DNA from 2 places in the Mycolicibacterium diernhoferi genome. Region 1 is predicted to be linked to the other one. Evidence: predicted binding sites of a transcription regulator. Region 1 holds the regulator's gene; the other holds the start of a gene.
The links. Region 1 encodes LexA, which represses DNA repair genes until DNA is damaged. Its sites were predicted from a motif close to CGAACANNTGTTCG; they were not measured.
Positions count from the first base shown of each region.

Region 2: K0O62_RS09730 (HNH endonuclease signature motif containing protein) is a predicted target of LexA. The motif match lies at 12,249-12,262, and genes of this name have one in related genera.

Region 1 is NZ_CP080332.1:2,589,728-2,605,643, forward strand. Features, by position in the region: gene hflX (GTPase HflX) at 1-1,120, shown strand, start outside; gene K0O62_RS12265 (PE-PPE domain-containing protein) at 1,191-2,696, opposite strand; gene K0O62_RS12270 (thiolase family protein) at 2,842-4,047, shown strand; gene K0O62_RS12275 (Zn-ribbon domain-containing OB-fold protein) at 4,047-4,445, shown strand; gene K0O62_RS12280 (acyl-CoA dehydrogenase family protein) at 4,458-6,671, shown strand; gene K0O62_RS12285 (TetR family transcriptional regulator) at 6,679-7,257, shown strand; gene K0O62_RS12290 (molybdopterin guanine dinucleotide-containing S/N-oxide reductase) at 7,254-9,530, opposite strand; gene K0O62_RS12295 (sunset domain-containing protein) at 9,706-11,724, shown strand; gene lexA (transcriptional repressor LexA) at 11,744-12,433, opposite strand; gene K0O62_RS12305 (oxygenase MpaB family protein) at 12,466-13,422, opposite strand; gene K0O62_RS12310 (TetR/AcrR family transcriptional regulator) at 13,567-14,133, shown strand; gene K0O62_RS12315 (LysM peptidoglycan-binding domain-containing protein) at 14,284-14,769, shown strand; gene nrdR (transcriptional regulator NrdR) at 14,832-15,293, shown strand; gene K0O62_RS12325 (PhzF family protein) at 15,290-15,916, opposite strand, start outside.
Region 2 is NZ_CP080332.1:2,071,122-2,087,037, reverse strand. Features, by position in the region: gene K0O62_RS09780 (enoyl-CoA hydratase/isomerase family protein) at 1-622, shown strand, start outside; gene K0O62_RS09775 (enoyl-CoA hydratase/isomerase family protein) at 632-1,432, shown strand; gene K0O62_RS09770 (enoyl-CoA hydratase/isomerase family protein) at 1,435-2,208, shown strand; gene K0O62_RS28630 (class I adenylate-forming enzyme family protein) at 2,208-3,665, shown strand; gene K0O62_RS09765 (class I adenylate-forming enzyme family protein) at 3,640-5,115, shown strand; gene K0O62_RS09760 (class I adenylate-forming enzyme family protein) at 5,108-6,568, shown strand; gene K0O62_RS09755 (TetR/AcrR family transcriptional regulator) at 6,559-7,176, opposite strand; gene K0O62_RS09750 (SDR family NAD(P)-dependent oxidoreductase) at 7,244-8,077, shown strand; gene K0O62_RS09745 (TIGR03619 family F420-dependent LLM class oxidoreductase) at 8,074-8,901, shown strand; gene K0O62_RS09740 (nuclear transport factor 2 family protein) at 8,898-9,407, shown strand; gene K0O62_RS09735 (CaiB/BaiF CoA transferase family protein) at 9,404-10,591, opposite strand; gene K0O62_RS09730 (HNH endonuclease signature motif containing protein) at 10,658-12,244, opposite strand; gene K0O62_RS09725 (alpha/beta hydrolase) at 12,384-13,286, opposite strand; gene K0O62_RS09720 (TetR/AcrR family transcriptional regulator) at 13,283-13,882, opposite strand; gene K0O62_RS09715 (flavin-containing monooxygenase) at 13,879-15,225, opposite strand; gene K0O62_RS09710 (GntR family transcriptional regulator) at 15,301-15,916, opposite strand, start outside.

The DNA.
Region 1 (15,916 bases):
CTACATCGGCTCCGGCAAGGCCATCGAACTGCGCGACATCGTCACCGCCACCGGCGCGGACACCGTCATCTGCGACGGTGAGCTCAGCCCCGCCCAGCTCAACTCGCTGGAGAAGGTGGTCAAGGTCAAGGTCATCGACCGGACCGCGCTGATCCTGGACATCTTCGCCCAGCACGCGACCTCGGCCGAGGGTAAGGCCCAGGTGGCCTACGCGCAGATGGAGTACATGCTGCCCCGGCTGCGCGGCTGGGGTGAATCGATGTCGCGGCAGGGCGGTGGCGCCGGCGGTAGCAGCGGCGGGGTCGGTACCCGCGGCCCCGGTGAGACCAAGATCGAGACCGATCGCCGCCGGATCCGCGAGCGGATGTCCAAGCTGCGCCGCGAGATCAAGGAGATGAAGAAGATCCGCGACACCCAGCGGGGGAGCCGGCGGCGCAGCGACGTCGCCGCGCTGGCCATCGTCGGGTACACCAACGCGGGCAAGTCGAGTCTGCTCAACGCGCTGACCGGCGCGGGTGTCCTGGTGGAGAACGCGTTGTTCGCCACGCTGGAACCCACTACGCGCCGTGGGCAATTCGAGGACGGGCGACCGTTCGTGCTCACCGACACGGTGGGATTCGTGCGGCATCTGCCCACCCAGCTGGTGGAGGCGTTCCGCTCGACGCTGGAAGAGGTGGCCGACGCGGAACTGCTCATCCACGTGGTGGACGGATCCGATGTGAACCCGCTGGCCCAGATCACCGCGGTTCGCCACGTCGTCAACGACGTCGTCGCCGAGTACGGGATCGCCCCGCCGCCGGAACTGTTGGTGGTCAACAAGATCGACGCGGCCGGCGATCTGGCGCTGGCGCAGTTGCGCCGGGCCCTGCCGGATGCGGTCTTCGTGTCCGCGCGCACCGGTGAGGGGCTCGACCAGCTGCGCACCCGGTTGACCGAACTGGTGGAACCCAGCGATGCCTTCGTGGACGTGACCCTGCCGTATGACCGCGGTGACCTCGTGGCCCGGGTGCATGCCGAGGGCCGGATCGACACCACCGAGCACACCGAACAGGGCACCAAGATCACGGCGAGGGTGCCGGCTGCGCTGGCCGCCGGCCTGCGCGAGTTCAGTAACTGGTAGTTGCACGGGCAGGCGCGCCGTCTCGGCGAATCCCCCGGATTTCAAGGGGCGGCGCGCCTGCCCGCGCCGGTCAGGCGGCCTGATCCGCGCTGTCGGCCGACGGGGAATCCGGCGCCTCGGAGGAATCCTCGCCGGACTCCGTCTCGGCCTCGGACTCAGGCTCGGACTCAGGCTCGGCCTCGGTCTCGGGCGCGGTCTCGATTTCCGTCAGCTCCTCGACCTCCGCCAGCTCCTCAGGCGCCGACGCGGATCGGGTGCCGGTCCGCGCGCTCAGCACGCTGCGCGGTGCCGTCCGGGCCTCGGCGAGCGCGGCGCGCTTCTCGGCGCGGGTCGGTTCGGCGGGGGCGGCCGCATCGAGGTCGGCGGCGGGGGCAGTCTCATCGACGTCGGTGTTCACCGCCGCAACTCTCCCGCCATCGGGGGACTCCGAGCGACGGTCCTGCGGTTCCTGCTGCACCGCCGGGCGCTTACCGAACGCGTCGCGGAATCCCTGGCCCAGCGCCTCGATGACGTCGCGGGTCAGGGTGATCGGATTGATCCGGGGGATGAGCCGGAATGGTGCGGGCACACCGTAGCTCAGTGTCCGGTCGTAGCCGGTCTCGATCAGTACCTCCAGTACCGGGCTGAGCAGCGTGACGATCGGGTTGATCAGGAAACCGGTTCCGGTGGCCTTCGCGAACTGCAGGAACGGGCGCACGATCGGCAACGTCTTGGTCGGGATGGTGATGTAGCGGGTGTCGCCGTAGTCCTGCCAGTTGTCCTCGTCGGCGAGTTGTTCGGCCAGTTCCTCCGGGGTGTAGCCGTCGGGCAGCTCGCCGGGATAGCTCTTCGCGTTGGGGGCCAGGTAGGTGCCGTGTACGTACACGAACCCGGCGATCGCGTTGAGCACCGCCAGCGCGTTGAGCGGGTATATCGGGAAGTCGGAGACACCGCCGTAGCGGAAGGAGATGTCGGTGGCGCAGATGTGATCGCAGGTGTCCGTCGGCGCCGGCAATCCGAAGGTGACGTCCAGGATCGGCACGTGCCCCAGGAACGCCAGCCGCTCGAACAGGCCGCCGTTGGGGCGATTGGGGTTTCCGATCATCACGAAGGACAGGTAGGTCTGGTCCTTGGGCAGATAGGACAGGTTGCGTTTCTGCCGGCTGACGATGTTGCCGCCCTGCGAATAGCCGAACAGCACGACCGGCTCACCGGGCTTCTGCACCAAGGTGTTCACCAGCGTCGAGTTCAGATTGGCCAACCCCTCACCGGTGGACACGTCCCATTTGGCGCCGCGCAGTCCGCCCCAGCCGGGCAGCGGGAAGGGCCAGAACTGGGCGGGATAGTCGATGCCCTGCAGCGCGCAGTCGTTCTCCGCGGTGCAGGCCGGGTTGAACGGCGAGATGTAGTAATCGCGGGCGTTCTCCAGATAGCCGCCGACGATGTTGGCGTTCGGTGTGCCGGTGCCCGGCACGATCAGTGCGGTGGCGGCCAGCGCCACGGCCAACGACAGCGTCGAGGCGACGGTGACGATGACGGCGGCCAACAGCGCCAGCGCGGTTGTGATCGATGTGCGTGCGATCTGGGCGATACGCATCTGCCACCCCCGGGTCGGTGAGTGCGTCTCAGGTTTCCCACGGATCGTCGCACCACACGAGTTGAGGGGCGGGTAAACCGCCGAATTGAAAGTAGAATCTCATTCTAATAACGTCCGTCGGAGATCCGGATGGAGGGAGCGTCACATGGGCTTACGGGGTGAAGCCGCGATCGTCGGCTTTCACGAGCTGCCCGCCACGCGTAAGCCGACGGGGACACCCGAGTTCATCATCGAACAGTGGGCCCGGCTGGCCGCCGCCGCGGTGGCCGACGCGGGCCTATCGGTGGACCAGGTCGACGGGCTGGTCACCACCGGTGTCTTCGAATCCGAGCTCTTCGTCCCGTCCACCGTGGTGGAGTACCTCGGTCTGGCCGTCAACTTCGCCGAGTACGTGGACCTCGGCGGCGCCAGCGGTGCGGCCATGGTGTGGCGCGCGGCGGCCGCCATCGAACTGGGTATCTGCCAGGCCGTGCTGTGCGCGATCCCGGCCAACTACCTCACACCCATGCACGAGCAGCGCCCGCCGAACATGGGTGACGCCGTGTACTTCGGTGCCTCCAGCAACCGCTTCGGCTCACCGCAGGCGGAGTTCGAGATTCCCTACGGCTATCTCGGGCAGAACGGGCCCTACGCGCAGGTCGCCCAGATGTACGCCGCCGCATACGGATACGACGAAACCGCGATGGCCAAGATCGTCGTCGACCAACGGGTCAACGCCAACCACACCCCGGGCGCGGTGTTCGGCGACAAGCCACTGACCATCGCCGACGTGCTGGACAGCCCGATCATCGCCTCGCCGCTGCACATGCTGGAGATCGTGATGCCGTGCATGGGCGGTTCTGCGGTGCTCGTCACCAATGCCGACCTGGCCCGTAAGAGCCGCAACAGGCCGGTGTGGATCAGGGGATTCGGCGAGCGGGTGCCCTACAAGTCGCCGGTGTACGCCGCCGACCCGTTGCAGACCCCGATGGTCAAGGTCGCCGACTCGGCCTTCACGATGGCCGGCACCCGACCCGCCGAGATGGACATGGTCTCGATCTATGACTGCTACACCATCACCGCGCTGCTCACCCTCGAGGACGCCGGGTTCTGCGAGAAGGGCAAGGGCATGCAGTTCGTCACCGATCACGACCTGACGTTCCGCGGGGACTTCCCGATGAACACCGCGGGTGGCCAACTCGGGTACGGCCAGCCCGGCAACGCCGGTGGCATGCACCACGTCTGCGACGCCACCCGACAGCTGATGGGCCGCGCCGGGGCGACCCAGGTCGCCGACTGCAACCGGGCCTTCGTCTCCGGCAACGGCGGCGTGCTGAGCGAACAAGAAGCACTTGTGCTGGAGGGGGACTGATGACCCGCCCAATTCCTCTGCCGACCCCGACCTCGGCGCCGTACTGGGACGGCCTGCGCCGCCACGAGGTGTGGTGCCAGTTCTCCCCGTCCCTGGACGCCTACGTGTTCTATCCGCGGGTGCTGGCGCCGGGCACGCTGGCCGACGATCTGCAGTGGCGCCGGATTTCCGGAGCCGCCACCCTGGTCAGCTTCGCCGTCGCGCAGCGGCCGGTGGCCCCGCAGTTCGCCGATACGGTGCCCCACCTGCTCGGCGTCGTGCAGTGGCCGGAGGGCCCGCGACTGGCCACCGAACTCGTCGACGTCGACCCGGAGGAGCTGCGGATCGGCATGGCACTCACCCCGGTGTTCGTCGACCACCCCGACATCACCCTGCTGCACTACACCGCGGCCCGATAGGAGACCGGCACCGTGGTTGTCGCACTCACCGACGAACAGCTCCAGCTCACCGACTCGATGGCCGGCTTCGCGAAACGCCACGGCGGCCTCGACCTGACCCGCACCCGTTTCGACGCGATCGCCGCCGGACACCGGCCCGACTTCTGGGACGCGCTGGTCGGCCAGGGGCTGCACGCGGTGCACCTGCCCGAACACCTCGGCGGCCAGGGCGGCACCCTGGCCGAGGCCGCCTGTGTCCTCGACGCGGCCGGTCACGGCCTGCTGCCCGGCCCACTGCTGCCCACCGTCATCGCCGGCGCGGTGCTCGCGACCGCAATCGGAGAGCCCGCGGCGGCGCTGCTGGAGGCCATCGTGGCCGGGGGGACCGCGGCACTCGTGCTCCCGGCGGACGGCGAGATCCGGGCCACCACCGCCGACGGGGGATGGCGGCTCGACGGGTCCGCCGGTCCGCACCTCGGGCTGTGCGCCGCGGACATCATCGTGCTCGGGGCCAGAACCGAGGCAGGCGAGCCGCTGTGGTTCGCGCTGCACACCGATACGCCCGGCCTCACCGTGCAGGCGCAGACATCCACCGACCTGACCCGCGACGTCGGCACCCTGGACTGCCGCGGCGTGCACACCGCCGACGCGCTCGCCGGAGTCGACGAGGCCACCGCCGTCGGCATCACGGTCGGGATGATGGCGGCCGAGGCGGCCGGGATCGCGCGCTGGTGCGTCGACAACGTGGTCGCCTACCTGAAGGTGCGCGAACAGTTCGGCCGCCCGATCGGCTCGTTCCAGGCGCTGCAGCACAAGGCCGCGATGCTGTACATCACCAGCGAGCTGGCCGCGGCGTCGGCCTGGGACGCGGTCCGCGGTGGGGACCGTTCACCGGTGCAGCAGCACATCGCGGCCGCCGGCGCGGCGGTCACCGCGATCGGCCGGCTACCGGAACTGGTGGTCGACGCGCTGACCATGTTCGGTGCGATCGGATACACCTGGGAACACGACCTGCACCTGTACTGGAAACGGGCCATCAGCCTGGCCGCCGCGGCCGGGACGGCGACGAAATGGGCACGGGCACTGGGGGATCCGGATCTACCCGGCCGGGACTTCACCATCGAACTGACTGAGGTCGAACCGGACTTCCGGGCCGAGATCGCCGCAGCCCTCGACGCCGCCGCCCAATTGCGCAACGACACCCCGGGCCGGCAGAACCCGGAGTACGCCGAGTACTGGACGGGGCCCCGGCGCACCGCGCTCGCCGACGCCGGGCTGGTCGCACCGCACCTGCCCGCCCCGTGGGGGCTGGCGGCGACACCGGCCCAGCAGCTGATCATCGACGAGGAGTTCGACAAGCGGCCCTATCTGGTCCGGCCGTCGTTGGGCATCGCGGAATGGATCCTGCCCACGGTGCTGGGCGCGGGTTCCGACGAGCAGCGCGATCGGTTCGCGGTGCCCACGATGCGCGGCGAGATCGGTTGGTGCCAGCTGTTTTCCGAACCCGGTGCCGGGTCGGATCTGGCCGGGCTGGCGACCCGGGCGACGAAGGTCGACGGCGGCTGGCGGATCAACGGCCAGAAGGTCTGGACCTCCTCGGCCCAACGTGCCGACTGGGGTGCCCTGCTGGCGCGTACCGATCCGGACGCCAAGAAACACAAGGGGATCGGATACTTCCTGGTCGACATGACCTCGCCGGGCATCACGGTGTCCCCGTTGCGCACCGCGGGCGGCGAGGCGCATTTCAACGAGGTCTTCTTCGACGATGTGCTCGTACCCGACGCCATGCTGGTGGGTGAACCCACCGCCGGCTGGTCCCACGCGCTGGCCACCATGGCCAACGAGCGGGTGGCGATCGGCGCCTACGTCAAGCAGGACAAGGAGAGTGAACTGCGGGCCCTCGCGCGGCGGGCGCCGCAGGACACCCAGGTCCGGGTCGCGCTCGGCGAGGTGCGGGCGGCCACCAACGCCATCGGCGCGCTGGCGGTGCGCGACACCCTCGGCCGGCTCGCCGGGCACGGCCCCGGGCCGGCCTCCAGCATCGGCAAGGTCGGGACCGCGCTGCTGGTGCGCCGGGTCACCGCCGACGCGCTGGCCTTCAGCGGGCGCGCGGCGATGGTGGGCGGCGGTGAGCAGCCCGCGGTGGCGCGCAGCCTGATGATGCCGGCCGAGGTCATCGGTGGCGGCACCGTCGAGATCCAGCTGAACATCATCGCGACGATGATCCTCGGCCTGCCGAGGGGGTGACCCGGCCATGACCGAGTTGCCCGGCTACAAACAGGCCCGCCGGTCGCAGATCGTGGCCGCCGCGCAGGCCCTGCTCAAGGCCCAGGACTACGACCAGATCCAGATGCGCGACGTCGCCGACGCGGCCGACGTCGCACTGGGCACGCTGTACCGCTACTTCACCTCCAAGGAACACGTCTACGCCGCGGTGCTGATGGATTGGGCCCAGCCCGCCTTCGCGTCGGACACCGCCGACACCGCCACCGCCGATACCCGGCCGGCCGAACTCCGGGTCCGCGAGAAGGTCCGCGGCATCATCGCCAGCTTCGAACGCCGTCCGGCCTTCTTCAAGGTGTGCATGCTGTTGCAGAACTCCACCGACGCCAACGCCGAGGCATTGATGGAGCAGTTCGCCGCCGTCGCCCAGCGCACGCTGGCCGCGGACTTCGCCGCGCTGGGGGCCCAGGAATCCGTGGACACCGCGATGATGGCCTGGGGCATCATCAGCACCATGCTCTCCGGGGCGATCCTGCACGGTCACCCGATCGCCGACGCCTATCGGGTGGTGGACGCCTTCGTCGACCTGGTGGCGCCGCGGCTGGCCTAGTGGATCACCGGCGGTTCGTGGGCCCGCACCGGCGGCACCGGCCCGCTGAACTTCTCCACCTGGACCAGCACGTGCGCCCCGGTGCAGCCACGCGCCAGCGCCGAGGTGCCCACATCGGCGGTCAGCACGTTCGGATTGCCGTGCACGCACATCGAATCCGGGTCGGCGGGATCCAGCGGATCGAACCAGGCGCCGGTGGACAGCTGCACCACCTGCGGGCGCAGCCGGTCGTCGGTCACCACCCCGGCCAGGCAGGCCCCGCGGTCGTTGAACACCCGCACCACATCGCCGTCGGCCAACCCCCGCTGCGCCGCATCGGCGGGGTGGATCCGGATCGGTTCGCGCCCGGCCACCTTGGACGCCATGCTGACCGCCCCGCCGTCGAGTTGACCGTGCAGCCTGCCGGCCGGCTGATTGGCGATCAGGTGCAGCGGATAGGTCTGCGCGCGCGCACCACCGAGCCATTCGGTGGGTTCGAACCAGGCGGGGTGGCCCAGGCAGTCGTCGTAGCCGAACCCGTCGATGTCGGCGGAGAAGATCTCGATGCGCCCGCTCGGGGTGTTCAGTCGGTGCGTGTACGGGTCGGCGCGGAAATCGGCCAGCAGCGTCAACCCGGGTTCGGTGGGTAACCGCAGTCCGCCGTCGGCCCAGAACTGGTCGAACGGCGGCGCCGCGAAGTCCACTCCGGCCGCCCACTTCTCGTACATGTGCACCAGCCACTGCCGGGCGGTACGGCCCTCGGTGAACGGCGCACCCACGCCGAGGCGCTCGGCCAGGGCGGCGAAGGTGGTGTAGTCGTCGCGGGACTGGGCGTACGGCGGTGCCAGCGCCGGCATGGCCGTCAGCATCGGATCGTTGCGCGACCCGGAGTAGTCGTCGCGTTCGTAGGCGGTGGTGGAGGGCACCACGATGTCGGCGTGCTTGGCCATCGCCGTCCAGTACGGATCGTGCACGACGACGGTGTCCGGCCGGGCCAGCGCGCGGCGAAGCCGGGGGAGGTTCTGGTGATGGTGGAAGGGATTGCCGCCGGCCCAGTACACCAGCCGGATGTCGGGGAAGGTGAGCCGCAGACCGTTGTAGTCGTACTCCCGGCCGGGGTGCAGCAGCATGTCGGACACCGCGGCCACCGGGATGAACGTCGAGACCGGGTTGGGGCCCTGCGGCAGCACCGGCAGCCGGTGCCGCAGCGGTGCCAGCCCGGGCTCGTTCATCGACCCGTACCCGTGCCCGAAACCCCCGCCGGGCAGCCCGATCTGGCCGAGCATGGCGGCCAGCGTCAGGCCCATCCACGGGGCCTGCTCGCCGTGCCGGGTGCGCTGCAGTGACCAGCTGATGGTGACCAGGGTGCGCCCGGCCGCCATCCGGCGGGCCAGGGCGGTGATGTCCTCGGCCGCGATCCCGCTGATGGCGGCCGCCCACCGTGCCGACTTCGGCACACCGTCGTCGGTGCCGAGCAGGTAGCGCTCGAACCGGTGGTAGCCGATGCAGTAGATGTCCAGGAACTCCCGGTCGGCCAGCCCCTCGGTGGCCAGCACATGGGCCAGCCCGAGCATGATCGCCACATCGGTGCCGGGGACGGGCGCGTGCCATTCGCACTCGCCGTCCACGTCGTCGCGCAGCGGGGAGAAGGACACGATGGTGCCGCCGCGCTCCCGCAGCCGGTTCAATGCGGCGCGGGCCGGATGGGCGGTGGTGCCGCCGTGGTTGATCCCGGTGTTCTTCAGCGCGATGCCGCCGAAGGCGACGAACAGGTCGGTGTGCTCGACGATGACGTCCCACGCGGTGGAGCGCTTGAACAGATCGTCGTGGGTGCCGACCACCCGGGGCATGATCGCCCCGGTGGCGCCCAGGCTGTAGGAGTGCCGGGACGAGGTATAGCCGCCGAGCAGCTTGAGGAACCGGTGCACCTGGCTCTGGGCGTGGTGGAACCGCCCGGCGCTGGCCCAGCCGTAGGAGCCGCCGTAGATGGCCTCGTTGCCGTGGGTGTCGATCACCCGGCGCAGTTCACCGGCCAGCAGCTCGGTGAGCTCGTCCCAGGACACCGCCACGAACTCGTCGGCGCCGCGTCGGTCGCTGGGTCCGGGCCCGTCCTGCAGCCAGCCCCGGCGCACCGCGGGCCCGGCGATCCGGGAGCGATGCCGCAGGGAACCGGGCAGGTTGCCGAGCAGCGGAGAGGGGTCGGCGTCGCCGGCGGCCGGGGTCACCGAGGCGATCTCGCCGTCGCGCACCTCGGCGCTGAAGGCACCCCAATGGGCGAGGCTGCGGCGGGACACCCACCGAATCCTAGGGTGCTCCCACGACGGCCCGGCGGCTACGGTTACCCGCGGGAATTTCGTCCGACACGCTTAACCGCAGGTGGCGGATATCCCACGAGTTCGAGGTCAACTGAAGCAGAGTTGACGAACACGCTACTTTCGTGTGGTTTTGTCCGACTTCGGGAGGGACCGAATGACCAGGCAGCGAACCCGGCTGAGCAGGATCGCCGGGCGGGCAGCAACAGGGCTGGTGAGCGCTGGGCTCATCGCGGCTATGGTGCTGCTCGCACCATCCGCTGCGGCGACTCCGGAAGCCGACGCCGACGCCGCGATCACGGCGGCGTGGGAGACCGGTGGCGGCGAAGGCGGGCCCCTGGGGCCGCGCGACGGTGGCGTCTATCCCGCCGGTGAGGGCTTCGGCCAGAAGTTCGCGGGTGGCCAGATCTTCTTCACCCCGGAGACCGGGGCACACATCGTCACCGGTGCCATCCTGGAGAAGTACGAGGCGCTCGGCGGCCCCGCCGACAGCGACCTGGGCTTCCCGACCATCGACGAGGGACCCGGCCGCGCGGCCAACAGCCGCAACTCCACGTTCAGCGCCCCGGACAACCCGGTGATCTTCTGGACGCCGGACACCGGCGCCCGGGTGGTGCGCGGGGCGATCAACTCGGCGTGGGACGCGCTCGGCGGCTCGGCCGGCGTGCTCGGAGTGCCCAGCGAGGACGAGATGACCAACGGTGACGTCCTCACCCAGAAGTTCACCGGGGGTGAGATCTCCTGGAACCGCAAGACCCGGGCCTTCACCACCGTGCCGCCGGAGCTCGCCGATCAGCTCGGCGCCATCGACGTTCCCTCCGACGCCACCTCGGCGATCAACGCCGCCCGCCGGGCCGCCGGCGGCGCGCTCGGACCCCTGGGCGCCGAAGAGGGGGCCCAGTACGCGATCGGCGCCGACGGCGTCGGCCAGAACTACGCGGGCGGCAAGATCTTCTACAGCCCCGAAACCGGCGCGAATGTGGTCACCGGACAGGTGCTGGCCAAGTACGAGAGCGTGGGCGGACCCACCGGGGATCTCGGGTTCCCGACCGCCAGTGAGGCCGACGGCGGTCTGGCACCGCAGAGCCGGGTGGTTCCGTTCGCCGCGGAGGATGATCCGGTCATCTTCTGGACGCCGGACTTCGGCGCGGTGATCGTGCGCGGCGCGATGAACGCCGCGTGGCAGAAACTCGGCGGTGCGACCGGTGAGCTGGGCGCCCCCAAGGGCGACCAGACCGACCACGGCAACGTCGTCACTCAGCAGTTCAACGGCGGATCGATCTCGTGGGACAGGACCAGCGGCAAGTTCAGCACCGAGCCGGCCGGCCTGCAGTCGCAGCTCGTCGGGCTGCAGGTGCCCGGTGCCGACTCCCCGGCCGCTCCGGCGCCGGGCTCGGCGGCCACCGCGGACGCCGACAGCGGCGACAAGTGGTACTCGTGGCGCTGGTGGTGGTTGCTCGGCTTGATCCCGCTGATCGGTGTGATCGCCCTGATCGCCGTCGCGGTGCTGCGAAACCGGCGGTCCCACGAGGACGACGGTTTCGGGGATGACTATGCCGACGACCGCTACGACCGGGGGTATGACGAGCCCGAGTACAAGCAGCCCGAGTACGGCGATCGCGAGCCGGACGCCCCCCAGAGCCTGTGGGCCTCGGCACCGGCGGTCAGCGAGGTGCCCGCGTTCGGCACCATCTCGGCGGGCCCGGATCCCGAGCATCGCGACGAGTCCGGCGATTACGACACCGATGAGGACACCGGCGACTACGACTCCGATGAGGGCGACGAGCTCGAGGAACTGCACGCGCCGGCCGAGGATCTGAGTTTCGATTCCGACCCGGACGCGGTGGACACCGCGCCCACCCGGATCGAATCACTGTCCGAGGCGCCGGCTTTCGACCCGCCCACCACCGCGGTCTGGTCCGGGTACGAGCCCGATTTCCCCAGTGGCCGGCACGCCGCGATCCAGGACGACGAGCCGGAGGATCCGGGTTGGACCTCGATGCGGCTGGCCGACGGCGACCGGTACCGGGCGCCCGAGGGCTATCCGATCAAGGCGGACACCAAGTCGGGCCTGTACTGGGCTCCCGGCAGCCCGGGCTATCGGGACACCGAGGCCGAGATCTGGTTCGCCAGTGAGGAGTTCGCCCGGACGAACGGGTTCGTCCGGGCCGACTGAGCCTCCCCGGGCGAACCCGTCAGACCTTGCGGATGACGGTGACGACCTTGCCGAGCACCTGGGCGTCGTTACCGTCGATCGGCTCGAACGCCGGGTTGTGCGGCATCAGCCACACCTGCCCCTTGGTGCGCTTGAAGGTCTTCACGGTGGCTTCGCCGTCGATCATGGCCGCCACGATGTCGCCATTCTCGGCGACGTTCTGCTGCCGGATGACCACCCAGTCGCCGTCGCAGATCGCCGCGTCGATCATCGATTCGCCGACCACCTTCAGCAGGAACAGCGAGCCCTCGCCGACCAGTTCTCGGGGGAGCGGGAAGACCTCTTCGACGGCCTGTTCGGCCAGGATCGGCCCACCGGCGGCGATCCGGCCCAGGACCGGGACGAACGTCGGCTCCGGCAGCGCGTCGGAACCCGCGACCTCGGTTGCCACGATCGGGGTCACGTTCTTCGGCGTCACGTTGTCGTCCGCGCCGCGGACGTCCACGGCACGCGGACGGTTCGGGTCCCTGCGCAGATAGCCCTTGCGTTCCAGGGTGCGCAGCTGGTGGGCCACCGACGAGGTCGAGGTGAGACCGACGGCGTCGCCGATCTCCCGGATGCTCGGCGGGTAGCCGCGTTCGGTCACGGAGGCGCGGATGACCTCCAGGATGGTGCGCTGACGCTCGGTCAGACTGGAGCGTGCCTCAGGGTGTTCGGTGCTCTCGCTCATATGGCCGAATGTAGTCGCAGGCGAAGACATAATCAAACATGTGTTCGAGGCGTGTCGGGCAGGTTGTACGCGAACGACTTCTTTTGGCGTTCTTCCATCTTCTTCAGGCACTCATGGTGCTTACGCGCGTGATAGGCCAGCGGGAAGTAGGTGAGTCGGTCCGGCAGCACCCGGTACGCCGCCCGGATCGCGGCGTAGATGACCTGCAGTTGGATCTGCTCCTGCCGGCTCCAGCTCACCCCGAGCTTGGCGCGCAGCCGGGGATCGAGCAGGCCGACGATGGACAGGTAGTTGAGCCGGAGCGCCGGCCGCAAGGCCGTCCGGAGCAGTGGTTCGAGCGCCTTGGGCATCGACGTCGAGAGCTCCAGCTTGCCGGCCTTCAAGTCCGCGATCAGCTGCAGCGCCTGCGGGGTGCCCTGCAGGGTGTCGATCATGTTCTCGTAGTACTCGGTCATCTCCGCGAGCGTCTGCGGGTAACCGCGCATCGGCACGTGCAGCAGCTCGGCCAGTCGACGGTTGTCGCGCAGGAGCTCGGTTTTCTCCGAATCGGTGAAATCCCGCCCGATCAGCAAGCGCCCGCCGCCTTGGGCGTTGACGAGGTAGCCGGTGGCGATCACCCACTGGTAGGCCTCGGTGTTCAGTGCGCTGATCCGCTTCCCGGTCAGTTCGCTCGTCATGGTGAGCGGCTTGTGCAGTGCGCGGACCCGATCGCCCTCCGCGAGGGCCGCGGTGCCGCCGTAGGTCCAGCGCAGCACCGAGTCGACCGAGCGGATCGCACGACCGCCGGCATCACCGCGGAACCCCGCGGAATAGCGGCCGGTCACCTCGGCGATCACCGGGTGCATGGCCTGCATCATGAAGGCCGCGCCCTCGACGATGAGAAATGTCCACCGGCCGGTGTGCTCGGCGGTCAGTGAATCCAATGGGACGAGCTCGGGAGCTCCGGTGTGTTCGGCGTTCTGGGCCGGCAGATCCGTTGTGGCAGTCATGGCTGCTCGCACCTCCTCGTGCTGAGGACCCCGACGCTAATATGACCCAGAGGTCGCAAACAAGTCGTGTAAGGGAACAGCATGGTTGCAGAAAACCGCAGTTCAGGACGTAGAAAAGTGCCGAAACAAGAACGCTCTAGATATATGGTCGCAAAAATCGTGACCACGGCAGCGGACCTGTTGCGCACCACCGAACCGGACCGGCTGACCACGAACGCGATCGCCGAGAAGGCCGGTGTCAGCAAGGGCTCGATTTACCAGTACTTCTCGAACAAGGAGGAGATCATCGATGCGGCCATCGAGCGGCTGGCGGCCGACCAGGCGCCGGCGATCGAGGACATGCTGCGGTCGGTGACCATGCACGAGCCGGAAGAGGCCATGCAGGCCTCCATCGACATCCTCATCGAGTTCACGCTCGCCAATCGGACCCTGATCCGCTATCTGGCTCAGCGGCCCGAGCGCGTCCGTGCCTTCGACATCGTCTCCGGGCTGAGTGCGACCCTGCTGGCGATGACGACCCTGCACATGGGTCACTACCGCGACCAGTACCGCAATGAGCTCAGTCCGCGCGCCCTGGCCTGGCTGTTCTTCAACATGGCCGTCGCCACGACCCTGCGTTACGTCGAGAGTGACGACCCGATCAGCCTCGAAGAACTGCGCAGCGGGCTGAAGTTCGCCTCCAGTGGGCTGCTGGCGGGGCGCACCGGCTGATTCGGCGCGCGGGCTACTTGTCGGTGGTCCGGTTTATCGTTTGGCAACAGTTCGATCACGTGTTCTATTCATCGAACACATGATCGACTAGCATTCGAACACAGAAGCGAAAGCCGCCAGGCGAGACCCCTACCGAGAGGCAGCAGTCCGATGACCATTCTCGAAGCTCGTACCAGTGCCCCGCAGTTCGACGCGCGTCCCCGGCAGACGGCGATGGCGCCCGAGGTGTGGCCGCTGCCACGCGACGTGGTGGTGCGCCGCCGGCGCGTGCAGTCCCGCCGCCCGGGAGGGGCGCCGCTGGGTTACCGCAACACCGGGGTGCTGATGTCCCGTGCCTCGCACCGTCGTCGGCCCATCACGCCGGTCGCCACCGTGCTGTTGGCCCTGCTGGCCGGCGGGTTCACCCTGTGGCTGGGGCTGGTCGCCCAACTCGGCGGACCCACCGAGGAGCCGGTGCAGATGCCCACCCGGTTGTCCGTGGTGTACGTGGAAGCCGGTGAGACGCTGCAGCACATCGCGGCGCGGGTGGCGCCCGATGTGCCGGCGGGCTCGGTGGTGGAACGTATCCGTGAACTCAACAAGCTCGAAACCAGCACCGTGCAGGCCGGCCAGACCCTCATTGCCCCCATCGGGTGATCGCCCAGGTAGGCTCGATGACAATCGAGTTGGTAGACCAGCGGTGGGGCAAAGGAGCGGTGATGCACTGTCCGTTCTGCCGCCATCCCGACTCGCGTGTCGTCGATTCCCGTGAGGCCGACGAAGGTCAGGCCATCCGACGTCGCCGATCTTGCCCCGAATGCGGGCGTAGGTTCACCACCGTGGAAACCGCGGTACTCGCGGTCGTCAAGCGCAGCGGTGTCACCGAACCGTTCAGCAGAGAGAAAGTCATCCGGGGTGTGCGGCGCGCATGCCAGGGCCGCCAGGTCGATGACGATGCACTGAACCTCCTTGCCCAGCAGGTCGAGGACACGGTGCGCGCCGCCGGATCTCCGGAGATCCCCAGCAATGAAGTGGGTCTGGCGATTCTCGGCCCACTGCGCGACCTCGACGAGGTCGCGTACCTGAGGTTCGCCTCGGTGTATCGGTCCTTCACCTCGGCCGACGATTTCGAGCGCGAGATCGAGGCGCTGCGCGCCCACCGCGTGTCATCGTCGGGCTAGCCGAGCCGGACGCCGGCGTTCTCGACGACGCGGCCCCCGACCTTCACCCACCCCGTCGGATCCCACCAGGTGCGGATCTCGGATCCCTTGCCCTGCGTGATGTGTAGGTCGCGGCTCAGATGGTCGGTCATCCGCACCGCCGCCGAGCCGGTGGCCTCGTCCTCGATGATCCCGAACTGCGGTGCGAACGTCCGCGAACGCAACGCCCCGCGGTCACGGTCGATCCAGGCCCACAGGTAGTGCTCGGCGTCGTCGGCGTACTCGGCCGGATCCGCGGCGAGCACCTCGTCGGGCGACTTGAGGTCGTGGATGACCAGTTCCGGGGCCCAGTCCGAACGCGCGCTGATCGCGGTCAACTCACCCTCGGCCTCGGACAGGTAGCTCACCTGCACCAGTCCGGCCGGGACCTGCAGTGTCCGCACCGGCGTGCCGCGCTGCTTGAGCCACCACGCGGTGCCGACCGTCGGGTGCCCGGCGAACGCAATCTCGGTGACCGGGGTGAAGATGCGGACATGTGCACTCGCCGCACCCGGCTCCGGGAGATCGACGAATACGGTTTCGCTGTAACCCAATTCGGCGGCGATGCGCTGCCGGTCGGATGGCTCGACGGTCGCGGCGTCGAT
Region 2 (15,916 bases), 520 kb from region 1:
TGAACACTTCTGCACCGGGGCCGACTGGGTCGCCACCAACACACCCGGGGAACGGCCCCGCACCGGGGACCTGGTGCGGCGCATTCCGCACGGGGCGAACCGGATCATCGAGCTGGTCGCCACCATCCAGCTGCCGGTGGTCGCCACGGTCCGCGGTTGGGCCGTCGGCCTGGGCTGCAACCTCGCGCTGGCCGCCGATTTCACCATCGCCGACGACGGCGCCACCTTCTGGGAGCCGTTCCTGTCCCGCGGCTTCACCCCGGACACCGGTTCCACCTGGCTGCTCCCCCGGCTGGCCGGCGTCGCCCGCGCCAAGCGGATGCTGCTGCTGGGCGAGAAGGTCAGCGGAGCCGATGCCGCCGACTGGGGGCTGATCCACAGCGCGGTGCCCGCCAACGAATTGGACGCGGCGGTCGATGCGTTGCTCGCCCGGCTGGCCGGCGGGCCCACCGTCGCGATCGGCCTGGCCAAGCAGGCGATCGGCTACGGACAGCACGCCACCTTGTCGCAGTCGATGAGCCAGGAGCTGTCCAACCTCGAACTCTCCTGCCGCACCGCAGATTTCAAAGAGGGTCTGGCCGCGTTCCGGGAACGCCGCGACCCGCACTTCACAGGTCGTTGAAAGGTGAGCATGTACGAGACCATCAAGTATGAGGTGGACGGCCACAAGGCCACCATCACGATGAACCGGCCCGACGCGCTCAACGCGTTGTCCCCGCACATGATCACCGAGTTACGGGCGGCCTATCAGCAGGCCGAGGACGACGACAACGTGTGGCTGATGATCGTCACCGCCACCGGGCGCGCCTTCTGCACCGGCGCCGACGTCAAGGAGATCCCCGGCGACGGCAAGGTCATCAACGAGCGGCCCTACCTGTCCACCTATGAGCAGTGGGAGGCGCCGCAGGAGGGCACCCCGCCGTTTCGCAGCATGACCAAGCCGGTCATCGTGGCCGTCAACGGCATCTGCTGCGGCGCCGGGCTGGACTGGGTCACCACCGGCGACATCGTCATCGCCTCCGAGGCGGCCACCTTCTTCGATCCGCATGTCAGCATCGGCCTGGTCGCCGCCCGTGAGATGGTGCGCCTGGCCAAGGCGCTGCCCCGGTCGGTGGCGCTGCGGATGGCGCTGATGGGCAAGCACGAACGGATGACCGTGCAGCGCGCCTACGATCTCGGCCTGATCACCGAGATCGTGGAGCACGACAAGCTTCTGGAGCGCGCGCACGAGATCGCCGATACGGTGAATCGCAATGCGCCGCTGGCCGTTCGCGGTACCCGGCTGGCCATCCACAAGACACTGGACATGCCGCTGCACGAGGGTGAGATCCTCGCCGAGACGTTCCGCGAACGCGTCACCCGCACCGAGGATGCGCTGGAGGGACCGCGGGCCTTCGTGGAGAAGCGCCGGCCGAACTGGCAGGCGCGGTAGGTATGGAAACCATCCTGCTCGACCTCGACCACGACAGCCGGGTCGCGACCGTCACGCTGAACCGGCCGGAGGCGCTGAACACGTTCAACCGGCAGATGTGCCACGAGATGCGCGACGCCTGGCGCACCATCAAGGACGACGAGGGCATCAACGCGGCGGTGCTGTGCGCCGCCGGCGACCGTGCGTTCAGTGCCGGCCTCGACATCAAATCCAGCTACGGACAGCCCGAGATCGTCTGGAACCACGAGGATCCGGGCGAGCTGCTCAGCCCCAAATGGCAGAAGATGTGGAAACCGGTGGTCTGCGCGGTGCAGGGTATCTGCACCGCCGGGGCGCTGTACTTCGTCAACGAATCCGATGTGGTGATCTGCTCACCGGAGGCCACCTTCTTCGACTCCCATGTCACCTCCGGGCTGGTCTCCGCGCTGGAACCGATCGGGCTGATGCGCCGGGTCGGCCTGGCGCACACCCTGCGGATGGCGTTGATGGGCAACGATGAAAGGGTCGGCGCGGAGACCGCGCTGCAGATCGGGCTGGTCACCGAGGTGGTGGCTCGCGAGGAACTGTGGACCCGGGCCCACGAGATCGCCGCAACGATCGCCAACAAGCCCCCGACCGCCACCCAGGGCACCGTGAAAGCGGTGTGGGAGTCACTCGACAAGCCCTACCGTGCGGCGATGGACCAGGGGCTGATCTACACCAGGGTGGGCAATCCGATCGCCAAGAAGGAGCTCGCGGCCCGGCCGGTGCCGGCGACACCGCACCGGATCCGCTGATGACACATCCGCTTTCGCGACGTATCGGCACCGTGCTGGACCTCGATCCGTCGGCGCCCGCGCTGCAGTTCGACGGCCAGTGGTCGAGCTGGGGTCAACTCGCGACGCCGGCCCGCCGCGTCGGTGCGCTCGCCGCGGGCACCCGGGTCGGCATCATGCTGCGCAACAGCCCGCCGCACGTGGCGGCACTGCTCGGGGTGCTGGAGGCCGGCGGCACCGTCGTGGTCCTCAATCCGTCCCGCGGGGACGACCGCACCCGCGCCGATATCGCGAGCCTGGCGCTGCCGGTCATCGTCGGGCTGGCCGACGACATCGCCGACCTGCTCCCCCCGGCGTTCACCGGCACCGTGGTCACCCTCTCCGACCTGGACACCGCGCCCGAGGTCGTGGTGGGAGCTGTCACCGACGCCCACACCGATGGCGGGGCCCGTCCCGGTGTCGCGGTGTGGATGCTGACCAGCGGCACCACCGGTCCGCCGAAGCGGGTGGATCTCACCTACGACATGCTGGCGCGCAGCGTCATGGGCCGCGAACCCTGGCAGGAGCCCACCGACCTGCGCCGCGGGGTGGCCATCGTGAACTCCCCGCTGGTGCACGTCGGCGGGGTGTTCCGGGTGCTGCTGTGCCTGGCCGAGGCCCGCCCGTTCGTGCTGCTGCCCAAGTTCGACCTGCAGCGGTGGACGGCCGCGGTGCGCGAGCACCAACCGCGGGCGGTCTCGCTGGTGCCCGCGGCGCTGCGGATGGTGTTGCATTCCGACCTGACCCGCGAGGACCTCGCCGGCGTGCGGGCGGTCACCTCCGGCACCGCCCCGCTGTCCGCCGAGGACGCCGACGCCTTCACCGAGAAGTTCGGTATCCCGGTGCTGACCTCGTATGCCGCCACCGAATTCGGCGGCGGCGTGGCCTCCTGGACGCTGGCCGATCACCAGCAGTACTGGCAGGCCAAGCGTGGCAGCGTGGGCCGGGCCAATCCCGGCGCCCAGCTGCGGGTGGTGGACGAGGACGGCACCGTGCTCGGCCCCGATGAGCAGGGGCTGCTGGAAGTCAAACCGGCACAGATGGATCCGGGATCAGGCTGGATCCGCACCACCGACCTGGCCCGCATCGACACCGATGGTTTCGTGTGGATCCTGGGACGGGCCGATCAGGCCATCATCCGCGGCGGGTTCAAGGTGATGCCCGACGATGTCCGCACCGCCCTGGAGAGCCACGCCGCGGTGCGCGGCGCGGCGGTGATCGGCCGGGCCGACCGGCGCCTCGGCGAAACCCCGGTAGCCATGGTGGAGTTGCGTCCCGATGCGTCGGCCACCGCCGACGAGCTGCTGGGTTATCTGGCCGGCCGGCTGGCCCGCTACGAGATCCCCACCGACCTCGCCATCGTCGAGACGATTCCGCGGACACCCTCGGGGAAGGCCGATCTGGGGGCCGTCCGTGAACACTTCGCCAATCGTGGATGACACCGTCGGCGCACTGCTGGCCGCCCGCGCAGGCCGGGGCGGGCACCCGCTGCTGATCTGCGATGACCAGACGCTGTCCTATGGTGACGCGGACCGGCGTTCCGCGGAGCTCGCCGCCGGCCTGCTCGCCCTGGGTGCCGGCAAGGACACCCACGTGGGGGTGCTCTACCCGAACGGGCCGGAGTTCGTGGTGGCCATGCTCGCCGCCGCCCGGATCGGCGCGGTCGTGGTGCCGTTCTCCACCTTTGCCACCACCGCGGAGCTGCGCACCCAGCTGCTGGACAGCGATGTGTCGATCATGTTGTCGGCCCGCTCCTTCCGCACCCACGACTACCGGGCCCGGCTGTCGGATACCACCGGCATACCGTGCCTGCGCCACCTGCTGTTCGATCCGCCGGGCGCGCCCGTCGGCGCAGCACAGCTGGACCCCGTACAGGCCGATGTGGACGGCTCCGACGTATTGGCGATCCTCTACACCTCGGGCTCGACCGGCCCACCCAAGGGGGCGGTGCACACCCACGCCGGGCTGCTCGGTCACCAACGCAACCTCAACCGCATCCGCGGACTCGGAGCGCCGGACGTGTTGTTCTGCAACTCACCGTTCTTCTGGATCGGCGGGTTCGCATTCGGCCTGCTCGCCACTCTCGTGGCCGGGTCCACCCTCGTCTGTTCGAACGCCACCGATGCCGGTGCCACGCTGGACCTGCTGGAGACCGTGCGGCCCAACATCACCAACGGCTTCACCGCCGGCATCGCCCATCTGCCCCGGCACCCCGGTTTCGGTGACCGCGACCTGTCCTCGCTGCGGCGCGGCAACCTGTACCCGATCATGGCGCCCGAGGCCCGCCCGGCCGATCCGGAGTTGCGGCACAGCATGCTGGGCATGACCGAGGCCGGCAGCGTGCTGCTGATCGACGGGGACGAGACCGACCAGCCCGAGCACCGGCGTGGCAGCTTCGGCCGTCCGGCACCGGGTTTCGAGACCAAGGTGCTCGACACCGGGGAACTCTGCATCCGCGGCCCGTATGTCATGCAGGGGTATCACGGGCGGTCCAGGGAGGACTGTTTCGACGCCGACGGCTGGTTCCACACCGGCGACCTGGTCCGGGTGGACGAGGACGGCTACTTCTACTATCTGGCCCGGGCGGGCTCGATGATCAAGACGGCCGGGGCCAACGTCACCCCGGCGGAGGTGGTGAAGGCCATCGCCGCACGGGGTTTCACCGCACACGTGGCGGGCCTGCCGGACGCCGAGCGCGGTCAGGTCGTGGCCGCCGTCATCGTCAGCGACGAGCCGGTGGACACCGACGCGCTACGGCGTGCGCTGCGCGCCGACCTATCGGCCTACAAGGTGCCCCGCAGGTTCGCGGTCTGCCGCCCGGACGAGATCCCGGTGCTGTCCAGCGGCAAGGTCGATTTGCCCTCACTGACAGGGCTTTTCGATGACTGACACGATCGATGCGCTGCTCCGTTCCCGGTCCGGTGATGACCGGCCGATGGTGATCGACCCGGACATGAGCATCAGCTACGCCGAACTGGACAGCAGCACAGCAGAATTGGCGTCCGGCCTGATCGATGCCGGAATAGGCAAGGGCACCCGGCTCGGTCTGATCATGCCGAACTGTGCGGACTGGGTGCGCATCGCACTGGCCGCCACCCGGATCGGGGCAGTCCTCGTTCCGCTGAGCACGCTGCTCACCACACCCGAACTCACCGCGCAGTTACGCACCGCATCGGTCCAGCACCTGATCGCGGTCGAGGAGTTCCGTGGCCGCCGTTATGCCCCGGAGCCGGTGCCCTCGCTGCGGCGGATCTGGACCCCAGCCGAAATCCTGGCCTTGCGCGGGGACGCGCCGGCACCGCCGGTCCGGCCCGCCGATCCGCTGGTCATCATGTTCACCTCCGGGAGCAGCGGAGCCCCCAAGGGCGTGCTGCATTCGCATGGCAATGCGCTGGCGGCGACCCGTTCCGGACTGGCCGCGCGCCGCGTCGTCGAGGACACCCGGCTGTATCTCCCGCTGCCGTTCTTCTGGGTGGGTGGATTCGGGACCGGGATCCTCACCGCCCTACTCGCCGGCGCGACCCTGGTGACCGAACCGATCCCGTCACCGCAGTCGACCCTGGAGCTGCTGCGCCGCGAGCGCGTCACGCTGTTCCGCGGTTGGCCGGATCAGGCCGTCGCCCTGGCCAAGCACCTGGGCGGACGCACCCTGCCCGACCTCCAGGTGGGCAGCCTGGAGGCGCTGCTGCCCGCGGCCTTGCGGTCAGCGCCGGGTGCCCGCGCCGCATTGTTGGGTATGACGGAATCGTTCGGCCCCTACAGTGGGTATCCCGCCGACCGCGAGCTGCCCGAATCCGCGTACGGAAGCTGCGGAAAGCCCTTCCCCGGCATGGACGTACGCATCGCCGATGTCGAGACCGGACGCCCGGTGCCCGCCGGGGAGGTCGGCCAGATCCACATCCGCGGGCCGCACATCCTGCGTGGCATCTGCCGGCGCAGCCGCGAAGAGGTCTTCACCCCCGACGGCTTCTACCCCACCGGCGATCTGGGCTATCTGGACGCGGATGGGTTCCTGTTCTACCGCGGCCGCGCCGACGACATGTTCAAGGTCAGCGGCGCCACCGTCTACCCCGGCGAGGTGGAGCGTGCACTGCGCACCATCGGCGGGGTGCGGGCCGCATTCGTCACCAATGTGCCTGCCGGGCAGCATAATCAGGTGGGCGCCGCGGTCATCGGCACGTTGCGCGTCGAGGAGCTGCGTGCCGCCGCGCGCAGGGTGCTGAGCGCGTTCAAGGTGCCGACCCGGTGGCTGCTGCTCGACGACGATGAGGCGATCCCGCGCGGGGCGACCGGCAAGGTCGACAACACCGCGTTGCGGGCGTTACTGGCGGCTCAGCCCTGAATCCGCCACGGCGCCAATAGCAGCTCACAGGCGTAGCGCACGTCGGCGACGGCCGCGGCGGCATCCAGCTGCCCGGCCGTCGCCCAGGTCAGGATGCCGTACATGCACTGCTCCACCATCCGGACCAGACGGCGGTCCTCCTCAGAAGGTGCATCGATTCCGGCGATCGACAGGATGCGCTGCGGCATCACCGGATCGGCGGGGGTATCGGCGGCGGACCTGATGACGTTGACCGACACCAGCATCGCCCGGGCCAGCTGCGGTTCGGCCAGCAGATTGCCGGCCGCGGTGCCGAGGAAGTCGCGAACGGCCGCCACCGGATCGGCCGGGGCCGCCCCGACTGAATCGGCCGACCCGGCCGTGGGTTCGGGCAGCGCCGCGATCGATGACGTCAGCGCCGCGGCGAACAGATGGTGCTTGGACGGGTAGTACCGGTACAGCGTGCCCAGCGCCACCCCCGCGTGCGCGGCGACATCGGACATCTGCACCCGCTCCAGCCCATGCCGCTCCCCCAGCCGGCGCGCCGCGTCCAGGATCGCGGCGTTACGGGCCAGTTGTCGGGGTGTCGATGCGTACCCCGGCTCACGGGGTGTACCGATGCGCGGCATGGGGACCGATCCTCACAAAACTAGAATTAATTCTAAATATTGCCGGAAAGGATGCTACAACAGAGCCATGAGCGACGAAGGTACCCAGCCCGACGGCCCCGCATTCGACACCACGAAGTACGGACCGTGGGCCGTCATCACCGGCGGCTCCGAGGGTGTCGGCGCGGCATTCGCCCGGCAGTTGGCCGCCGCGGGAATGCATCTGCTGCTGGTGGCGCGCAAGACCGGGCCGTTGGAGGAGACAGCGCGGCGCTGCCGCGAGTTCGGCGTGCAGGTCCGCACCCTGAGCACCGACCTGTCCGACCCGTCGTCGGCCGACACCGTCGCCGATGCGGTGTCCGATGTCGAGGTGGGCCTGCTCATCCACAATGCCGGTGCCAACACCCACAGCGCCCAGTTCCTCGATGGCGACCTGGCCGCCTTCGGGAAGGTCATCGACCTGAACGTCACCACACCGCTGGCCCTGGTCCATCACTTCGGCGCCGCGATGCGAAGCCGGCGCAGGGGCGGCATCCTGCTGGTCGGCTCGGTGGCCGGCTATCTGGGTTCCAACCGGCACACCGTCTACGGCGGGGTCAAGGCCTTCGGCCGGATCTTTACCGAAGGCCTGTGGCTGGAACTGCGGGATCACGATGTCGATGTGCTCGAACTCGTCCTCGGCGTCACCCGGACCCCGGCCATGGAGCGCGTCGGCCTGAACTTCGATGTTCCGGGGATGGCGGTCTCCGAACCCGAGGAGGTCGCCAGGGAAGGTCTCGCCGCGCTCGGGCACGGCCCGGTGCACGTGGTCGCCAAGCATGCGAACGTGGCACTGGCCCACGGTGACCCGGACCGCGCCGCAACCATCCTGCGCACCGACGAGGTGATGCGGAAGTTGATCGGGCAGGCGTCGGACCGATGAGGTTGGGGCTGTCCACCCCGGTGGTCATTCAGCAGCCGGGCATCGCCTCCCCGTGGGAGCGCGACGCCGGGCCGGCGGAACTGGCGGCGATCGCGGCGGCCGCCGACGATCTCGGGTTTGAATACCTGACCTGTTCCGAGCATGTCGGCATCCCGGCGCAGGCCGCCGACACCCGCGGCTCGGTGTACTGGGATCCGCTGGCCACCTTGTCCTTTCTGGCCGCGCACACCCGACGCATCCGGTTGGCCACGTCGGTGCTGGTGCTGGGCTACCACCACCCTGTCGCGTTGGCGAAGAGTTACGGGACGCTGGACCGGCTCAGCGGCGGGCGGACGATTCTGGGCGTGGGAGTCGGCTCGTTGCGTGAGGAGTTCGACCTGCTGGGCGCCGAATGGGCCGGCCGCGGCGCCGAGGCGGATGCCGCACTGCGGCGGCTGCGGGCCGCGTGGGGGCAAGCCGTCGTCGACGGGTTGGCCATCGAACCACACGCCACCTCAACCGATCTCACTGTCTGGGTGGGCGGGCGTACCCTGCGCTCCCTGCGCCGGGCCGTCGCACTGGGCAACGGATGGATGCCGTTCGGACTCTCCCCCGACACCATCGCCGGGTATCTGGCGCGACATCCCGCACCGCCCGGCTTCGACGTCGTGCTGTCCACCGGACGGGCCTGCGACCCACTTGGCGACCCGGCCGGCACCCGCAGCCAACTGGAACGGTTGCGCGATGCCGGCGCCACTCTGGTCACCTGCGTCGTGCGCGCCGATAATCCCGATCATTACCGCGAACAGCTCAGCGCCCTACACGAGATCGGACATCCGCTATGACTTCCCACGACGCGACCCCCGATGACGCCACCCTGGAGACCCGCCTGCCCGCGCTCGAACAACAGGTGCGCGCGCTCTCCGATCAGGTGGCGATCACACAGTTGATCGCCTCCTACGGTCCGTTGGTCGACGCCGGCTCCCCCGACGAGGTCGCCGCACTGTGGAGCGAGGACGGCAGCTACCACGTCGAGGGTTGGAGCATGCGTAGCCGCGCCGATGTGCACTCCATGGTGGCCTCCGACGCCCACCAGAACCTGATCGCCGGTGGCGCAGCGCATTTCCTGGGACCCGCTCAGGTGAACGTGCAGGGTGACGACGCCTACGCGGTGTGCGAGTCACTGTTGGTGCGGCGCCGTGAGGACCGGTGGGTGGTGGCGCGTGCCGGAGCGAATCATTTCACGCTGCGCCGGATCGACGGGCGTTGGCGGATCACCCGCCGGGTGAGCCGCGCACTGGACGGCAACCTCGAGGCCCGCGCCCTGTTGACCGCGGCACCCCTGGACTAGACGATGCCGGCCGCCCGCAGATCCTCGACCTCGGCTGCGCCGTAGCCGATCTCGGCGAGCACCTCGTCGGTGTGCTCGCCGAGCAACGGAGCGCGGCGGCGGATCGTCCCCGGGGTGGCCGACATCCGGAACGGTGTCTCGATGATCGGCACATCGCGCGGGGCGCCGGGGAACGGGATCCGCTTCAGGTAGCCCATCGCCGCAACATGCGGGTCGTCGAGCACGTCCTGTGTCGAATAGAGCGGCGCGGCGGGCATTTTCGCCTTGTCCAGCAGGTCGAGCACTTCGACCTTGGTCTTGTCGGCACACCACTGCGACATGATGTCGTTCAGGACGTCACCGTTCGCCCAGCGGGTGTCGTCGTCGGCGAACCGCGGGTCGTCGAACAGTTCTTCGCGCCCCACCAGGCGGCACCAGCGCTTGAACATGGGCTGCCCGGCCACCTGCAGCAACACCCACTGGTCGTCGGCGGTGCGGTACAGATCGCACGGCGCCACCGAGGCACCCTGGTTCCCCATCCGCGGCTTGTCGGTCTGCAGCAGTTCGCGTTCGATGAGGAACGCGTTGGACAGCATCAGCGCGGTGGGCAGCAGCGCCCCTTCGACGTGCTGGCCCTCCCCGCTGCGGTCGCGGTGATACAACGCCATCATGACGCCGATCGTGAGGGTGAGCGCGGTCCCGAAATCCGCGTAGGGCACCACCGTTCGGATCGGTTGATCCGGCAGACCCTGCCGGTACACCGCACCCGACATCACCTGCCCGGCGCCGTCGAAGCCGATCTTGTCGCTGTAGGGGCCGCCCTCCCCGTAGGCGGTGGCGCTGGCCAGGATGATATCCGGTTTGACGGCCTTGAGGGTCTCGTAATCCAGTCCGTTGGCGCGCATCCCGGCCGCCGGCATGTTGGCGACGACGATATCGGCGCCCGCAACCAGCCTGCGGGTGATCTCGGCGCCCTCGGCCGTGGTGGAGTCCAGGGTCAGCGATCGCTTGTTGCGGTTGCACTGCAGGAAGGTCCCGCCCTCACCACCCTCGGTGACGGCCTGCACCCAGCGGTCTTCGCCGCCCTCGCGTTTCTCCACCCGCAGCACATCGGCACCCATATCGGCCAGGATGGCACTGCACCAGGGCGCGGCGATGAACCGCCCGTAGTCGAGCACCCGTATCCCGTCGAGAACGCCTGGCATGCCTGGACCCATCGTCGTCGAATATTCCACTGTAAGTATTACAGTATGGCGGGGATGCAACTCCGCTCACGGGCCGGCTTCCCCATCCGGGTCCCCGCCCGGTGGGAGGAGTTCTTCGGGGTGGAAGTGGTGGTTGAGGGTGTCACCGCCGGTGTCCATCAACGGTGGCGGGTGCCAGTGGGTGCGCCCGGTGTCGTGGTCGATGCTGGTGGTCCAGCCCATTTCGGCGAGCCGGTTGTCGGGGCCGCAGCCCAGGGCCAGGGTGGGGGCGTCGGTGAGTCCGCCGTTGTTCCAGCTGGGTTCGGCGTGATGGGCCTGGCACTGACACGCGGCTTTGGTGCAGCCGGGCCGGGTGCAACCCCGGTCGCGGTTGTAGAGCAGTAGGCGTTGGGCCTTGCTGGCCAGGCGTTTGGTGCGCCCGAGGTAGAGCGGTTCGGCGGTGTGTTTTCGGTACACCACCAGGTAGTGATACGCCTGTTCGGCGAGGCGGATCAGATCCGGCATGGGCATCAGCGTGCCGGTCCCGGTGACCGCGATCCCGGCGCCTGCCTCCAATTCCGCCAACGTCGTGGAGACCACGACGGTGACCGGGATGCCGTTGTGTTGGCCGAGGCTCTTGGCCATCAGGGCATCACGCAGGATCGCCTTGAAGGCATCGTGCAAACGTTGGGCCCGGGTGCGGGTATCACCGGCGGCCAGATCGGCCAGGGCACCGAAATCGGCGGGGTGGCCGGGTTCAGAAGGCCCTGCCGGGGACGGTGCCGTCGGTTCCTCTTCGGCCTCGGCTCCCGCGAAGTCGGCTTCATCCTCCGGGCCCGTGAGGCCTTCGTCGTACTCAGCATCCACGGGTTCTTCACTTACCGGGTCGCACTGCGGCGCGGGTTCGTCTTCGAGCGGGTTGGGGTCCGGATTGAGCTGGGGCTCAGCATCATCGGGGTTGTTGACCCCGGGCCGGCCCCACACCTCTTGCGCGGTGCCCAGATACGCGGCCAGCTCGGCATCGACCCAACCGGTGATCCGCACCAGCCCGTCGGCATCCTGCGGGCCCAGGGTGATGCCCCGCTTATGCCGCGCGACATCGGGGCCATGGCCGTCCTGGTTGAGTTTGTAGAGCACCCGTTCGGCGGCCTTTTCCAGGGTTTCCGGGGTCGTGGTCTTGGCCGCGGCGACCAGCGACACCTCCAAGTCCGCCAACTCGGTACCACTCATCCGGCCGCACGCGGTCTTCATTGTCGCCCGGACCACCTTGATGTGTGCCGCACAGATCGATCCGTCGGCCAACGCGGCGGCACAGGCCGGCAACACCGGCTCCAACACCTCACCGCTCAGGGCATGCCGGGGACCCAGGACCTCCGCCGCGGCGACCCGGCGGGCGGCCTCGGCACGACTGATCCGCATCCGGCTCGCCAGCACATCCACCCAGGACTTCCCGCCGATCTCATGCGCGGTGGCCCGATCCATCAGCGCGGCCTGGATCCGGTGCCCGATCATCTCGTCCGCGCGCGCCCGCAGTTCGCGCTCGGACTGGATGGCCAACAACTCCGCGGTGTCGAACACGGTGAAGTCAGCATCCAGCAAGGCTTTGGTGGACGCGGCGTGATCGGAGAGTGCATGCCGCACCGTCTCCCGACTGGCCACCGCGTCCGACTTCATGACTCGAACATACGTGCGACCACCGACAAAATCGACCGCTGCGTGACTCATGGGACTGAAGCGACCAAAGTTTTTTCAGGACAGCGAAAGTCGCTCGATTGTCGCTGCGAGGTGGGCACTTTCATACCCGCCGGGAAACTCAACCGAGCGCGAGCACCCGCCGGAGGAACGTCACCTGATCGGTGACGGTCTTGTCGAACCACTCGTTGCCCGGCCACACGTCGAAGTGGTCGCATGCGTACCGGTGCACCTGCGCGCGGGCCAACTCGGCGGTCTTGGCCACCGCCCCCGCCGGCACGAACCGGTCGAAGTCCCCGATCTGCACCAGCACCGGGCAGCGCAACCGTTTGGCAGCGAATTTCACGCTCATCCGGCCGAGCTCCATGCCGACCGAGGCGTCGATCTCGTTGCGCCAGGTCGGCCCCGCCATCGCCAGGTAGCTCTCGTAGGCTCCCGACAAGGTCAACGCCCCCGGCTCACCGGGTCGCCCGACGATCGGCATCAAGGTCGCGGCGCCGCCCCGGGCCACCGACAACTTGCTGCGCATGCCGGTGGCCGTCCAGCGCAGGGCGGTCAGCACATCGCGCTCGCCGATGGCGGCCCGGCCGGCGGCCAGCCCACTTGTCAACGGTGTCAACGCGATCACCGCGGCGATGTCGTCCCGGTCGCCTGCCACCTGTAGGACGTGACCTCCCGACATGGAGGCCCCCCACAGCGCGATGCCGTCGACGTCCGGCAGATCCTGGGCCGCGGCGATGGCGCTGTGGAAGTCGGCGATCTGGCGTTCCAGCGAGATCGTCTGCCGCGGTTCGCCGTCGGAGGCCCCGAATCCCCGGTAGTCGAAGGCCAGCACGTCGATGCCCGCCTCGGCGAACCGCTCGGAGAACGGCGCCAGCCCGGAATCCTTGGTACCGCCGAAGCCGTGCGCCATCACCACGACGGGCCGTGCCCCGCCCCCGTCGGCGCGGAAATGCCACCCGCTGCACCGCGTTCCGTGTGAGCTGAAGGAAATCTCCCGGTAGGTCGTGTCCTGATAGGTCATCGTCGGTCTCCGTAAATCGTGCTCAGCCATATCGCGGCCGTTCCGTCGATCAGCTGATCACGCGTCAGCCCACCGCCAAAGAGGAACCGCTCCACCATCCGGTCATTGAATTCCAGCAGCACCGCCGCGAGCACCTCCGGATCGGGTGCATCGGCGGCCCGTTCGGCGCGGATCAACTCCGTCACCGACGGTTTGAAGGCATCGCGTCCGTCATCCCAGATCTGACGGATGGCGGCACTGGAACCACGCGCCTCGAGCATGGCGCTGAACACGTGCCGGTACCGGTCCGCGCTGTCGAACAACCCCTCCAGCATGGCGTACACCCGCTCGCGTGGATCCCCACCGCCGGAGGTGAATTCGTCACTGACGACGAAGACCTCGGCCACCAGACGCTCGATCAGCGCGGCCACCGCCGCCGCCTTGTTCTCGAAGTAGAAGTAGAACGCCGAGCGGGTGACCCCGGCCTGCGCGGTGATCTCGGCGACGTTGACCGCATCGAGGCTGGATTCCTGCAACCAGGAATCCAGGGCGTCCAGGATCGCCTCCCGACGCTCGTCGCTGCGCAGCGTCGGTCGGCGATCGGTCGGCGATCTCATACCGGGGCGAGTTCCGGTCGCGCCGCCGCGGCACGTTTGGTCCCGGCCGGGATCTCCTTGGTGCGGATGTCGTGCTCGTAGTAGAAGTAGTCCACCTGCTGCGTGTGCCGGGCGCGGTTGGTGCAGTGCCCGGCGTGCAACTGCTGGTCGGCGTCGATCACCCGTTCCATCTCGGCGACGGGCGGCAACGCGTACCTGCCGGAGGCGTAGGCCGCCAGCAGCCGGGACTGGCATTCCACGAACGGGAACAGTGTCGGGATGGCCTGCGCGAATCCGATGAACACCAGATCCTCGAACCCGGGTTTGAACATCCGCTTGTACAACCGGATCTGGTTCTCCGGGGCGCTGATCAGATCGGGGTCGAAGAACGGGAACGTGATGTTGTATCCGGTGGCGTAGATGATCACGTCGAACACATCCGATGTGCCGTCGTCGAAGTGCACGGTGTCCCCGTCCAGCCGCGAGATGTTCGGCTTCGGGATCACATCACCGGAACCCAGCCGCAGCGGAAGCTCCACCGACTGGGTCGGATGCGCCTCGAACAGTTTGTGATTCGCCGGCGGCAGACCGTACTTGGTGGGATCCGCGCCGACCAACGGGGCGAACGCCTGTGCGGCCTTGCGCTGCCAGGACAGCGGCAGATACGGCGTCGTCTTGAAGATCTTGTCCCCGGGCTGCCCGGCAAGGTATTTCGGCACGATCCAGGCGCTGGACCGGGTCGACAGCGTCACCTTGTTCTGCAGGGTCTTCGACGACAGTTCGACGGTGATGTCGGCGGCGCTGTTGCCGATGCCGACGACCAGGATCCGTTTCCCGGTCAGGGCCAGCGGGGTCTGCGGGTCGATGTAGTGGTGCGAATGAATCGACTCGCCGGTGAACTCACCGGGGAACTCGGCCCACCGCGCGTCCCAGTGATGTCCGTTGCCGACCACCAGCAGATCGAATTCGCGCATCGTCCCGGCCTGGTCCTCGATCAGCCATCCGCCGCCGGGACGCGGCCGGGCATGGCGCACGCCATTGTTGAATTCGATGTTCTCCAGCAGGCCGAAAGCCTCGGCGTAGGAGTCCAGATAGGCCTTGACGTCGCTGTGGTGCGGGAACGACGGGTAGTGCTCGGGCACCGGAAAATCCTTGAAGGACAACCGGTGCTTGGAGGTGTCGATGTGCAGTGAGCGGTAGGCACTGCTCAGACCATTGGGGTTGCCGAACGCCCAGTTGCCGCCGATCCGGTCGGACATCTCGAAGGTGGTGTAGGGAATCCGGTAGTCCTTGAGCATCTTGCCCGCGGTCAGCCCGCTGATCCCGGCACCGATGATCGCCGTCCGCGGCTGGCTTCGCACCACAGTCACTCCTCGGGTCGCTGTGATGCGGAACACTAGCGAGGTGTGCTGACGCACGTCAACAGGTTCTGACGCCCGTCAGATCGGCGCGATGACCCCCAGCGCGGCCAGGTGCTCGCACAGCGGGGCCACCCCGATGGTGAAGTGCTCGGCCATCGCCGCCCGGGCCTCGCTCGGATCGCGGTTCTCGAACGCCGCGATCACCCGGCGGTGGTCCTTGATCGACTGCGTCGGCCAACCCGGCAGCGTCGGGAACACCGACTCGGGCTGATAACGGGTGATCCCCGACATGAACTGGGTCAGCTTGGGTGAGGCGGCGGCGACGTTGATCAACCGGTGGTACTCGTGGTTGAGCCGCACCGTGCGCTCCGGATCGGATTCCCCGTAGGCCCGCTCCAGCTGGTCCTGGATCTCCTTGAGCTCGGAAAGCTGTTCGGCGCTGATGTTCTCGGCCGCCCTGGCCGCGAGTTCCCCGCCGACATACGCCTGCACCTGGGCGACGTCGGCGAGGTCGCGCGCGGTGAACTCCAACACCATGAATCCGCGTCGCGGGTGCTGCACCAGCAGACCCTCCGCGCGCAGGTTCAGCAGCGCCTCCCGCACCGGGGTGACACTGATCCCGAGGTCCGCGGCCAACTGGTCCAGTCGCAGGTACTCCCCGGCACGGTAGGTGCCGTCGAAGATCCGCCGCCGC